Regions from separate parts of the Actinomadura sp. NEAU-AAG7 genome, predicted to be linked through region 2. Evidence: riboswitches for the same ligand, from Rfam matches in the RefSeq annotation. Region 2 holds a riboswitch; the other holds the start of a gene.
The links. Region 2 has a riboswitch for glycine ahead of gcvT (glycine cleavage system aminomethyltransferase GcvT). Riboswitches for the same ligand answer to the same signal wherever they lie in the genome.
Positions count from the first base shown of each region.

Region 1: linked by a shared signal. The riboswitch ahead of gcvP (aminomethyl-transferring glycine dehydrogenase) and the one ahead of gcvT (glycine cleavage system aminomethyltransferase GcvT) in region 2 are both predicted to bind glycine.

Region 1 is NZ_JAHFZY010000006.1:624,024-629,283, reverse strand. It holds gene KLI87_RS29360 (lysylphosphatidylglycerol synthase transmembrane domain-containing protein) at 1-2,111, opposite strand, end outside; glycine riboswitch at 2,450-2,545, shown strand; gene gcvP (aminomethyl-transferring glycine dehydrogenase) at 2,721-5,260, shown strand, end outside.
Region 2 is NZ_JAHFZY010000002.1:921,473-926,732, reverse strand. It holds gene glyA (serine hydroxymethyltransferase) at 1-905, opposite strand, end outside; gene gcvH (glycine cleavage system protein GcvH) at 908-1,312, opposite strand; gene gcvT (glycine cleavage system aminomethyltransferase GcvT) at 1,333-2,436, opposite strand; glycine riboswitch at 2,607-2,702, opposite strand; gene KLI87_RS13530 (RIP metalloprotease) at 2,944-4,242, shown strand; gene KLI87_RS13525 (PLP-dependent cysteine synthase family protein) at 4,249-5,260, opposite strand, start outside.

The sequences.
Region 1 (5,260 bases), on a different contig from region 2:
AGCAGCAGCGTCCCGCCCATGCCCGTGGCGAGCTTGCGGGGCGACTGCAGGACGTCCACCAGGCGCGGCACCACGCCCGAGAACATGCTCCGCATCCGCGAGGACACCACCCGGCGCACCTTCGGGACGGTCAGCGTCAGCCCCGCCACCAGCGCCAGCACGAACACGGCGATGACGATCGTGCGGGAGGGCGCCAGGTCCTGCGTCGCCTTGTTCGTGGAGCCGGTGAGGAACCCGAACAGGATCAGCAGCAGGATGTGCGTGACCATCCCGACCAGCTGGGACGCGCCGACGCTCGCCACCGCCGGCCCCGGCCGCACCCCCGAGCGCTGGAGGTAGCGGGTGTTGATCGCGACGCCGCCGACCGCGGCGGGCGCCACCAGTTTCACGAACGAGGCCGCGACCTGCACGAGCACGGTCCGGCCCAGAGGGAGCCGTTCCGGGACGAACCCCATCAGCATGAACGCCGCGGCGAGGTAGGTGAGCGTGGCCGCACCGAGCGCCACCGCCACCCACCACCAGGTCGCCGTCGACACCAGATGCGCGATGTCCAGGCTGGCGACCTGCGGGATCACGATGTAGGCGGCGAACGACAGCGCCACGATGCTGAAGATCGTGCGGGGCTGGAAGCGCTCCAGCCGGACGGGCGCCGCCTCCGTCTCCGGCTTCAGCCGGACGATCTGCTCCCTGATCCGGGTCAGCAGGCCCCGGTCCTGGCGCAGCGCCGCCCGGGTCGCCCGCGACAGCGCCACCCGCTGGAGCAGCGGGACGGCCGCCGCCAGGGCCTCCTCGCCGAGCACCGCCGCCGCCGTCGCGACGGCGCGCTCCGGGCCCGCCCGCAGCGCCAGCGTCGTCAGCAGCTGCGCGAGGTCCAGGCGCAGCGCCAGGTCGCCGACCGCGACCTCCCCGGACCGCAGGTCGGTGACGTAGGCGCGGCCGTCGTCGCCGACCAGGACGGCGTGGCCCTCCAGCCGCCGGTGCGCGAGCCGCCCCGCCTGCATCCGCCGGAACTGACGCCACACGTCGGTCAGCAGCCCGTCGGTGACCTCCTCGTCGGGGACGTCGCCGAGCCGCCGCCCCGGCACGTGCTCGTAGGCGAGCAGCGCCGCCTCCGTGCCGACCTCCGAGGTGCCCGCCAGCCGCGGCGTCCGCGCGCCCGCCGCGTCCACGGCGTAGGCCATCAGGGACTCCTGCTCCAGCGACCGGCGCAGCGAACGCAGCGCCCGGCCGGTCGTCGCGCCGCGCAGCCGCAGCAGCCGCCACACGCGGTACAGGACCCCGGCGGTCTGCTGGTCGCGGTCCAGCACCCGCACCTCAAGGTTCCACTCGCCGCGCCGCGCGGGGACGCGCGCGGCGTCCTCGTCTTCGTCGGGCGCCAGCGCGACCCCGTACCGGCGGGGCTCCTCGGTGTCGCCGTCCGCCGGGTCGAGGTAGGCGGCGCGCTCGGGACGGAACCCGAGCCGCTCCAGCGCCGCGACCACTGCCGTCCCGGGCGGGCGCGGGTTCGGCGTCCCGACCGCGTAGAGGGTGCCGTGCCCGATCGCCCGCCCCAGCAGGTACGTCGCCGCCAGCGCCGCCACCGAGGCGTAGGAGGCGGTGAGCCCGGTCAGCGCCGCCAGCCCGATCATCGTCCACGTCGCGGCCTGCCAGCGGGCCCGGCCCGCCATCCCCACCGCGCTCACGAACGCGATCACCGGCGCGATGTCGGTGTGCACCGGCGCGGTCTCGGTGCCGCCCCAGATCAGCGAGTCCAGCACGCCGCCGGGCGCCGAGGGCACCACCAGGTCGTCCAGCCCGATCGTGAGCAGGAAGGCGATCACCGCCGCCAGCAGCGCGATCGCGACGCGCTTGCCGTCCTTGCGGACCACCCGCTCGACCGCGAACGCCACCGGGACGGCCAGCACCCCGAAGCTGGAGGCCAGCGTCGCCAGCGACAGCAGCAGCCGGGGCGCGTGCGCGGTGCCCTCGGCGATGTCGGTCTGCAGCCCGTGCGTCGTCTGCTGCGCGAAGGACACCAGCAGCATCACGGCCGCGAGCAGCACGCACGAGGCCGCGAACCGGATCGCGTCGGCCGGGCGCCGGATCCGGTCGGGACGCGGCGGATCGTCCACGGGCACGGCCGTGCCGCGCCTCGGGGCCTCCGTGTCCGGCCCCGGGGGCGCCTCCCCGGCGCGGGCCGGGGGCACATCGGCCGGCCGCGCCGCCTCGTGCCGCCGTGTCACACCGTGCCGCCGCACTGGCCATCCGTCATCGTGATCAGCGTCCCAGAACCGGCGGCGCCTCGTCGACCGGACGCCGCCCCTACCGCCCGTCCGCGCGGGCCGTTCTCATCGTACTGGGGGGTATGCCCGCCGCCGCCCAGGTCACCGGGGTCTCCGGACGGAAGTCCCGAGGCCCGCCCAAGCCTGGCTCGACGATCGCCGGGTAGGGTTTGCCCCAGACATGCCGTCGACCCTGGGCGGGAGAGCCCTCGCGCAAGCCGGTGCGGGGCGCCGAAGGGGCAACCTCCCCGGAACCTCTCAGGCAAAAGGACCGCCTGGGCGAGGCACCTCTGGAAAGCAGGCGTCGATCTCCCCTCCGGGGGAAGGGCGGCTCACCGAAGGGGAAATCCCGCCGCGCGCGGGGGAAGCTCTCAGGTGCCGATGACAGAGGGGGAGACCGGCCGCCGGCCCGTGCCGGCGGTGGCCCTGAGCGACCGCAGCAGCCAGGAGGCTCTCCCCATGACAGCCCAGTACTTCGCCCCGGTGGCCTCGCCGCAGCATCCCCGGACCGCCTTCGCGGACCGGCACATCGGCCCGTCCGAGGACGAGCAGGCCCGGATGCTCGCCGTGATCGGCTACTCCGGCGCCGAGGCGCTCGTCGACGACGCGGTCCCGGCCGCGATCCGCACCACCCGCCCCCTGGACCTCCCGCCCGCGCTGAGCGAGACCGCGGCGCTGGCCCGGCTGCGGGAGCTGGCCTCCCGCAACACCGTCCTCACCTCCATGATCGGGCTCGGCTACCACGGGACGACCACCCCGGGCGTGATCCTGCGCAACGTCATGGAGAACCCGGGCTGGTACACCGCCTACACCCCGTACCAGCCGGAGATCTCCCAGGGCCGCCTGGAGGCCCTGCTCAACTTCCAGACGGTCGTCAGCGACCTGACCGGGCTGCCGGTCGCCAACGCCTCCATGCTGGACGAGGGCACCGCCGCCGCCGAGGCCATGGCGCTCGCGCACCGCGTGTCGCGCCGCAAGGAGCCCGGAACGTTCCTGGTGGACGCCGACGTCCTCCCGCAGACGATCGAGATCGTCCGCACCCGCGCGGTCCCGCTCGGCATCGAGGTGGTGACCGCCGACCTGTCCGGCGGGCTCCCCGAGGGCGACTTCTTCGGCGTGCTGCTCCAGTACCCGGGCGCGTCCGGCGCCGTCCGCGACCTGGAGCCGGTCGCCGCGCAGGCCCGCGAGCGCAATGCCAAGGTCGTGGTCGCCGCCGACCTGCTGGCGCTGACGCTGCTGCGCCCGCCCGGCGAGTCCGGCGCCGACATCGCGGTGGGCTCCGCGCAGCGGTTCGGCGTCCCCTACGGGTTCGGCGGGCCGCACGCGGGCTACATGGCCGTCGCCGAGGGCATCCAGCGGCAGCTCCCCGGACGGCTCGTCGGCGTGTCCGTCGACGCCGCCGGCGCCCCCGCCTACCGCCTCGCGCTCCAGACCCGCGAGCAGCACATCCGCCGCGAGAAGGCCACCAGCAACATCTGTACCGCGCAGGTGCTCCTCGCCGTCATGGCGGGCATGTACGCGGTCTACCACGGGCCCGACGGCCTCGCCGCGATCGCCCAGCGCGCCCACCGGCGCGCCGCCGAGATCGCCGCCGGGCTGCGCGGCGGCGGCGTCGAGGTCGTGCACGGCGCGTTCTTCGACACCGTCCTCGCCCGCGTCCCCGGACGCGCCGCCGAGGTCGTCGCCGCCGCCCGCGAGCGCGGCGTCAACCTGCGCCCCTCCGGCGCCGACCACGTCGCGGTCGCCTGCGACGAGACGACGCTGCCCGAGCACGTCGCCGCCGTCCTGGAGGCGTTCGGCGTCCCGGCGGCCCCGGTGGACGGCGACGCGATCCCGGACGGGCTGCGCCGCGAGAGCCCCTACCTGACCCACCCGGTCTTCCACGCGCACCACTCCGAGACCGCCATGCTGCGGTACCTGCGCCGCCTCCAGGACAAGGACATCGCGCTCGACCGCTCGATGATCCCGCTCGGCTCCTGCACGATGAAGCTGAACGCCACCACCGAGATGGAGCCGGTCACCTGGCCGGAGTTCGCGAACATCCACCCGTTCGCGCCCGTCGAGCAGGCGCGGGGCTACCTGGAGCTGATCGGCGAACTGGAGGGCTTCCTCGCCGAGATCACCGGCTACGCGAAGGTGTCGCTCCAGCCGAACGCCGGGTCGCAGGGCGAGCTGGCCGGGCTCCTCGCCATCTGCGGCTACCACGTCGCGCGCGGCGAGGGGCACCGCGACGTCTGCCTCATCCCGTCCTCGGCGCACGGCACCAACGCCGCGAGCGCCGTCATGGCCGGGATGCGCGTCGTCGTCGTGAAGTGCGACGAGGGCGGCAACGTCGACCTGGACGACCTGCGCGCCAAGATCGCCCAGCACGGCGACCGGCTGTCGGCGATCATGGTGACCTACCCGTCCACGCACGGCGTGTTCGAGGAGACGATCACCGACGTCTGCGCGGCCGTGCACGAGGCCGGCGGGCAGGTCTACGTCGACGGCGCCAACCTCAACGCGCTCGTCGGCCTCGCCCGCCCCGGCGAGTTCGGGTCGGACGTCTCGCACCTCAACCTGCACAAGACGTTCTGCATCCCGCACGGCGGCGGCGGCCCCGGCGTCGGCCCGATCGGCGTCCGCGAGCACCTCGCGCCGTTCCTGCCCAACCACCCGCTCCGCGCGGAGGCGGGCCCGGACTCGGGCGTCGGGCCGATCTCGGCGGCGCCGTGGGGCTCGGCGGGCATCCTGCCGATCTCCTGGGCCTACATCGCGATGATGGGGCCGGACGGCCTGCGCGCCGCCACCGAGGGCGCCATCATCGGCGCGAACTACGTCGCCGCGCGCCTCGCCCCGCACTACCCGATCCTCTACACCGGCCGCAACGGCCTGGTCGCGCACGAGTGCATCGCCGACCTCCGCAAGATCACCAAGGAGACGGGGATCACCGCCGAGGACGTCGCCAAGCGGCTCATCGACTACGGCCTGCACGCCCCGACGCTGTCCTTCCCCGTCGC
Region 2 (5,260 bases):
TCGGCGAGGATCCGGGCGCCCTCCAGCGTCGCCTGCTGGCGGGCGCGGAACCCGTCGGAGGCGGCGAACCTGAGCGCGACCGCCTTGGCCGCGATCACGTGCTCCAGCGGGCCGCCCTGCATGCCCGGGAACACCGCCGAGTTGATCTTCTTGCCGTACTCCTCGCGGGCGAGGATCAGGCCACCGCGCGGGCCGCCGAGCGTCTTGTGCGTGGTGGTCGTGACGATGTCGGCGTGCGGGACGGGCGAGGGGTGCAGCCCCGCCGCGACCAGGCCCGCGAAGTGCGCCATGTCGACCATGAGCAGCGCCCCGACCGAGTCGGCGATCTCCCGGAACCTGGCGAAGTCCAGTTGGCGCGGGTACGCCGACCAGCCCGCGACGATCATCTTCGGACGGTGCTCGGCGGCGAGCGCGGCGACCTCGTCCATGTCGACCAGGCCGTCCTCGGCGCGGACGTGGTAGGGCACCACGTTCAGCACCTTGCCGGAGTAGTTCAGCCGCATCCCGTGGGTGAGGTGCCCGCCGTGCGCGAGGTCGAGGCCGAGGATCGTGTCGCCCTGCTGGAGCAGCGCGAAGTAGACCGCCGTGTTGGCCTGGGCGCCGCTGTGCGGCTGGACGTTGGCGTGCTCGGCGCCGAACAGGGCCTTGGCCCGGTCGATCGCGAGCTGCTCGGTGACGTCGACGTACTCGCAGCCGCCGTAGTAGCGGCGGCCCGGGTAGCCCTCGGCGTACTTGTTGGTCAGGACGGAGCCCTGCGCCTCCAGCACGGAGACCGGCGCGAAGTTCTCCGAGGCGATCATCTCCAGCGTGCCCTGCTGGCGCCGCAGCTCGGCGGCGACGGCCTCGGCGACCTCGGGGTCGGCCGCGGCCAGCGAGTCGTTGAGGCCGAGGGTGTCGGAAGCCACGGTCAGCCCTCCTCGACGAGCTTGTTGTAGTCGGTGGCGTCGAGCAGGTCGCCCGGCTCACCGGAGATGCGGACCTTGAAGATCCAGCCCTCGCCGTAGGGGTCGTCGTTGATGACCTTCGGCTCGTCCACCACGGCGCTGTTGATCGCGGTGATCTCGCCGCTGACCGGGGCGTACAGGTCGCTGACCGACTTGGTCGACTCGACCTCGCCGCAGGGCTCGCCGGCCTCGACGGCGTCGCCCTCGTTCGAGTGGAGCTCCAGGTAGACGATCTCGCCGAGCGCCTCCGCGGCGTGCGCGGTGATCCCGACGGTGACGATGCCGTCCTCGGGCACCTGGCCCGCGGGGTCGAGCCCGGCGACCCACTCGTGTTCTTCGCTGTAGCGGAGCTGCTCCGGAACGCTCACGGTTATTCTCTCTCCAGGTCTCAGGAACGCTTGTAGAACGGCAGGTCGACGACGTCGACCGGCTCGGGCCTGCCGCGGACGTCCACGGCGAGGCCGCTCTCCCCGGCGCCGCCGTCCAGGTAGGCCATGGCGATCGGCCTGCCCAGTGTGGGCGACGGGGCGCCGCTCGTCACGACTCCGCACGGCGTGCCGTCGGACGTGACGACCTGGTACCCCTTGCGGGGCGCGCGACGCCCCCGGGCCACCAACCCGACGAGCCTACGGCCCACGGGCGTCTGTGCCTGCGCCGCCAGCGCGGCCTTCCCGACGAAGTCGGCGGGCTTGTCGAGCTTGACGACGCGGCCGAGGCCCGCCTCGAACGGGCTGGTCTCGGCGGTCAGCTCGTTGCCGTACAGCGGCATGCCCGCCTCCAGCCGGAGCGTGTCGCGCGCCGACAGGCCCGCCGGGACGACGCCCTCGACCTCCGCCAGCTCCCGCCAGAGCGCGACGGCGTCGGCGGAGTCGACGAACAGCTCGAAGCCGTCCTCGCCGGTGTAGCCGGTGCGGGCGACCAGCGCGTCCACGCCCGCGACCTTGGCCGCCAGGATCGCGTAGTACTTCAGCCCGGCCAGCGGCGCGGCCGTGAACCCTTCGAGGATCGCCTGGGAGCGCGGGCCCTGGAGGGCGATCAGCGCGTAGTCGTCGGAGCGGTCCGAGACGGCGGCGTCGAAGCCCGCCGCGCGCTCGACCAGCGCCTCCCGGACGGTCGCGGCGTTGGCGGCGTTCGCGACGACCATCCAGGTCGCCTCCGCCAGCCGGTAGACGATCAGGTCGTCCAGCACGCCGCCGTCGGGGTCGCAGATCATCGTGTAGCGGGCCTTGCCCACCGCCATCGGCGACAGGTTGCCGACCAGAGCGTGGTCGAGCGCGGCGCCCGCGCCCGGCCCGTCCAGGAAGATCTCCCCCATGTGGGACAGGTCGAACAGCCCGGCGCCGGTGCGGACGGCCTGGTGCTCGGCGGTCTCGCTCGCGTAGCGCAGCGGCATCAGGTAGCCCGCGAAGTCGACGAGGTTCGCGCCGAGGTCCTGGTGGACGTCGTGCAGAGGCGTCTTCTTCGCGCTACTCGCGGTCGGTTCGGCGGACATCGGTTCGGCTCCTTCGTCGCGGGCGCGCGTGGTCACATCGTCCCACTCGCGCACCGTGCGTCTCGGTGCCTCCCCCTCTGTCATCGGCGCCTGAGAGCTTCACCCGCTCCGTTCGCTGCGGGCTTTCACCTTCGGCGGGGGACGCGGAGTCCCCGCTTTCCAGAGGTCGCCTGGTCCGTGCGGTCCGTGGGCCTGAGAGGTTCCGGGGAGGGTTTGCTCCTTCGGCGTCCCCCGCTGGCGGCCGGGGACTCTCCCGCACGGGATCATCGGCTTTGCCCAGGCTAGCAGCGCCGTCACCCTCGCGACCAGGCGCCGCGACCCGTTCTTGACCGCGCCTCGACCGTCCGCCCGGCCGCGCCTCGACCGTCCGTCCCGCTGTGCCTCGACCGTCCGCCCGGCCCTGCCGGACGGGGCCATGGCGGGGCGCGGCGGGGGGTGTGTGACGTAGTCTGAGGGGATTGCTGGAGACCACCCCCCGGTGCGGGGTGCACGACCGGAGGGGCACGCATGGGCTGGCTGGCGGGAGTGCTGATCCTGTTCTTCGGCCTGCTGGCGTCGATCGCGCTGCACGAGCTCGGGCACTTCTCGTTCGCCAAGCTGTTCGGGGTCCGCACGACGCAGTTCATGGTCGGGTTCGGGCCGACGATGTGGTCGCGCCGCAAGGGCGAGACCGAGTACGGCGTGAAGTGGATCCCGCTCGGCGGCTACATCCGGATGATCGGGATGCTGCCGCCGCGCCGGGGCGACGCCCCCGGCCAGGTCCGGCGGATCAGCACCGGCCCCTGGCAGGGCCTCATCGAGTCGGCGCGCGGCGCGGCGCTGGAGGAGGTCAGGCCCGGCGACGAGAACCGCGTGTTCTACAACAAGAAGTGGTGGCAGAAGCTGCTGATCATGTTCGGCGGGCCCGCGATGAACCTCATCCTGGCCGTGGTCTTCTTCGCGATCCTGCTGATGGGCATCGGCATGCAGCAGGCCCAGCCGGTGATCGCGGAGGTCTCGCCCTGCATGGTCCCCAAGAGCCAGGCGAGCGTGGACCACTGCCCGGCGGGCGCGACGCCGACCCCGGCGAAGCAGGCCGGGCTCCAGGAGGGCGACCGCATCGTCTCCTATGAGGGCCGGGCCGTCGAGGACTACAAGCAGCTCCAGAAGCAGATCCGCGACTCGGCCGGCAGGACCGTCCCGATGGTGGTCGACCGCGGGGGGCGGCGGCTCACGCTGAACGTGCCGATCACCCGCAACCAGATGCGCGACCTGGACGACCAGAACAAGATCGTCGAGGTCGGGTTCCTCGGCATCACGCCGACCACCAAGGTCGAGCGGGAGGGCCCCGGCGCGGTCGCCTCGACGATCGGCGACCTCACCGGGCACACGGTGGGCGCGCTGGTGCGGATGCCGCAGAAGATGGTCGGCATCTGGAACGCCGCCTTCAGCGGCGACAAGCGCGACCCGAACGGCCCGATCGGCGTCGTCGGCGTCAGCCGCATCGGCGGCGACGTCGCCGCCTCCGACCAGCTCACCGGCGGCGAGAAGGTCTCCTACTTCGTGATGCTGCTCGGCTCGCTGAACCTCGCGGTCGGGCTGTTCAACCTCGTCCCGCTGCTGCCGCTGGACGGCGGGCACATGGCCGGGGCCCTGCTGGAGGCGCTCAAGAAGGGGTTCGCCCGCGTGTTCCGGCGTCCCGACCCCGGCTACGTGGACGTCGCCAAGGCGCTCCCCGTCACCTACGTGATGGCGGCCGTGCTGATCGTCATGGGCGGGCTGCTGATCTACGCCGACCTCGTGAACCCGGTCCGCTTCAACGGCTGACGGGCCCTAGGGGAGGCTCGGCTCCGGGAGTTCGCCGGTCTTGAGGAAGGCGTCCAGCGCCGCGAGGTAGGGGCGGATGTCCAGGCCCTGCGCGTCGAGCCACGCGTCCGACCCGTAGGTGCCCGCGTACCGCTCGCCGCCGTCGCAGATCAGCGTGACGACGCTGCCGCGCTCGCCCGCCGCCCGCATCCGCGCGATCAGCCCGGCCGCGCCCCACATCGCGGTCCCGGTGGAGCCGCCGACGCTGCGGCCGGTGACCTCGCTCGTCCAGCGCATCGCCGCGACGGACGCCGCGTCCGGCACCTGGATCATCCGGTCGATCACCGACGGCAGGAACGACGGCTCGACCCGGGGCCGCCCGATGCCCTCGATCCGCGAGCCCGCCGCCGTCCGCTCGGGGTCCCCGTCGGCGAACGAGCCGAAGAACGCCGAGCCCTCCGGGTCGACCACGGCGAGCCGCGTCTGGAACCGCCGGTACCGCGCGTAGCGGCCGATCGTCGCGGACGTGCCGCCCGTGCCCGCGCCGACCACGACCCACGCCGGCTCGGGGAAGCGCTCCAGCCGGAGCTGCTCGAAGATCGACTCGGCGATGTTGTTGTTGCCGCGCCAGTCGGTCGCGCGCTCGGCGTAGGTGAACTGGTCCATGAAGTGGCCGCCGCACGCGGCCGCCAGCCGCCGCGACTCGTCGTAGATCGAGGACGGGTCGTCCACCAGGTGGCAGCGCCCGCCGTGGAACTCGATCAGCCCGATCTTCTCCGGGCTCGTCGTGGCGGGCATCACCGCGACGAACGGCAGCCCGAGCAGCCGCGCGAAATAGGCCTCCGACACCGCCGTGGACCCGCTGGACGCCTCGATGATCGTGGTGTCGTCCCGGATCCAGCCGTTGGCGAGCGCGTACAGGAACAGCGACCGCGCGAGCCGGTGCTTCAGCGACCCCGTCGGGTGCACCGACTCGTCCTTCAGGTACAGGTCGACGCCCCACTCGGGCGGCAGCGGGAAGACGTGCAGGTGCGTGTCG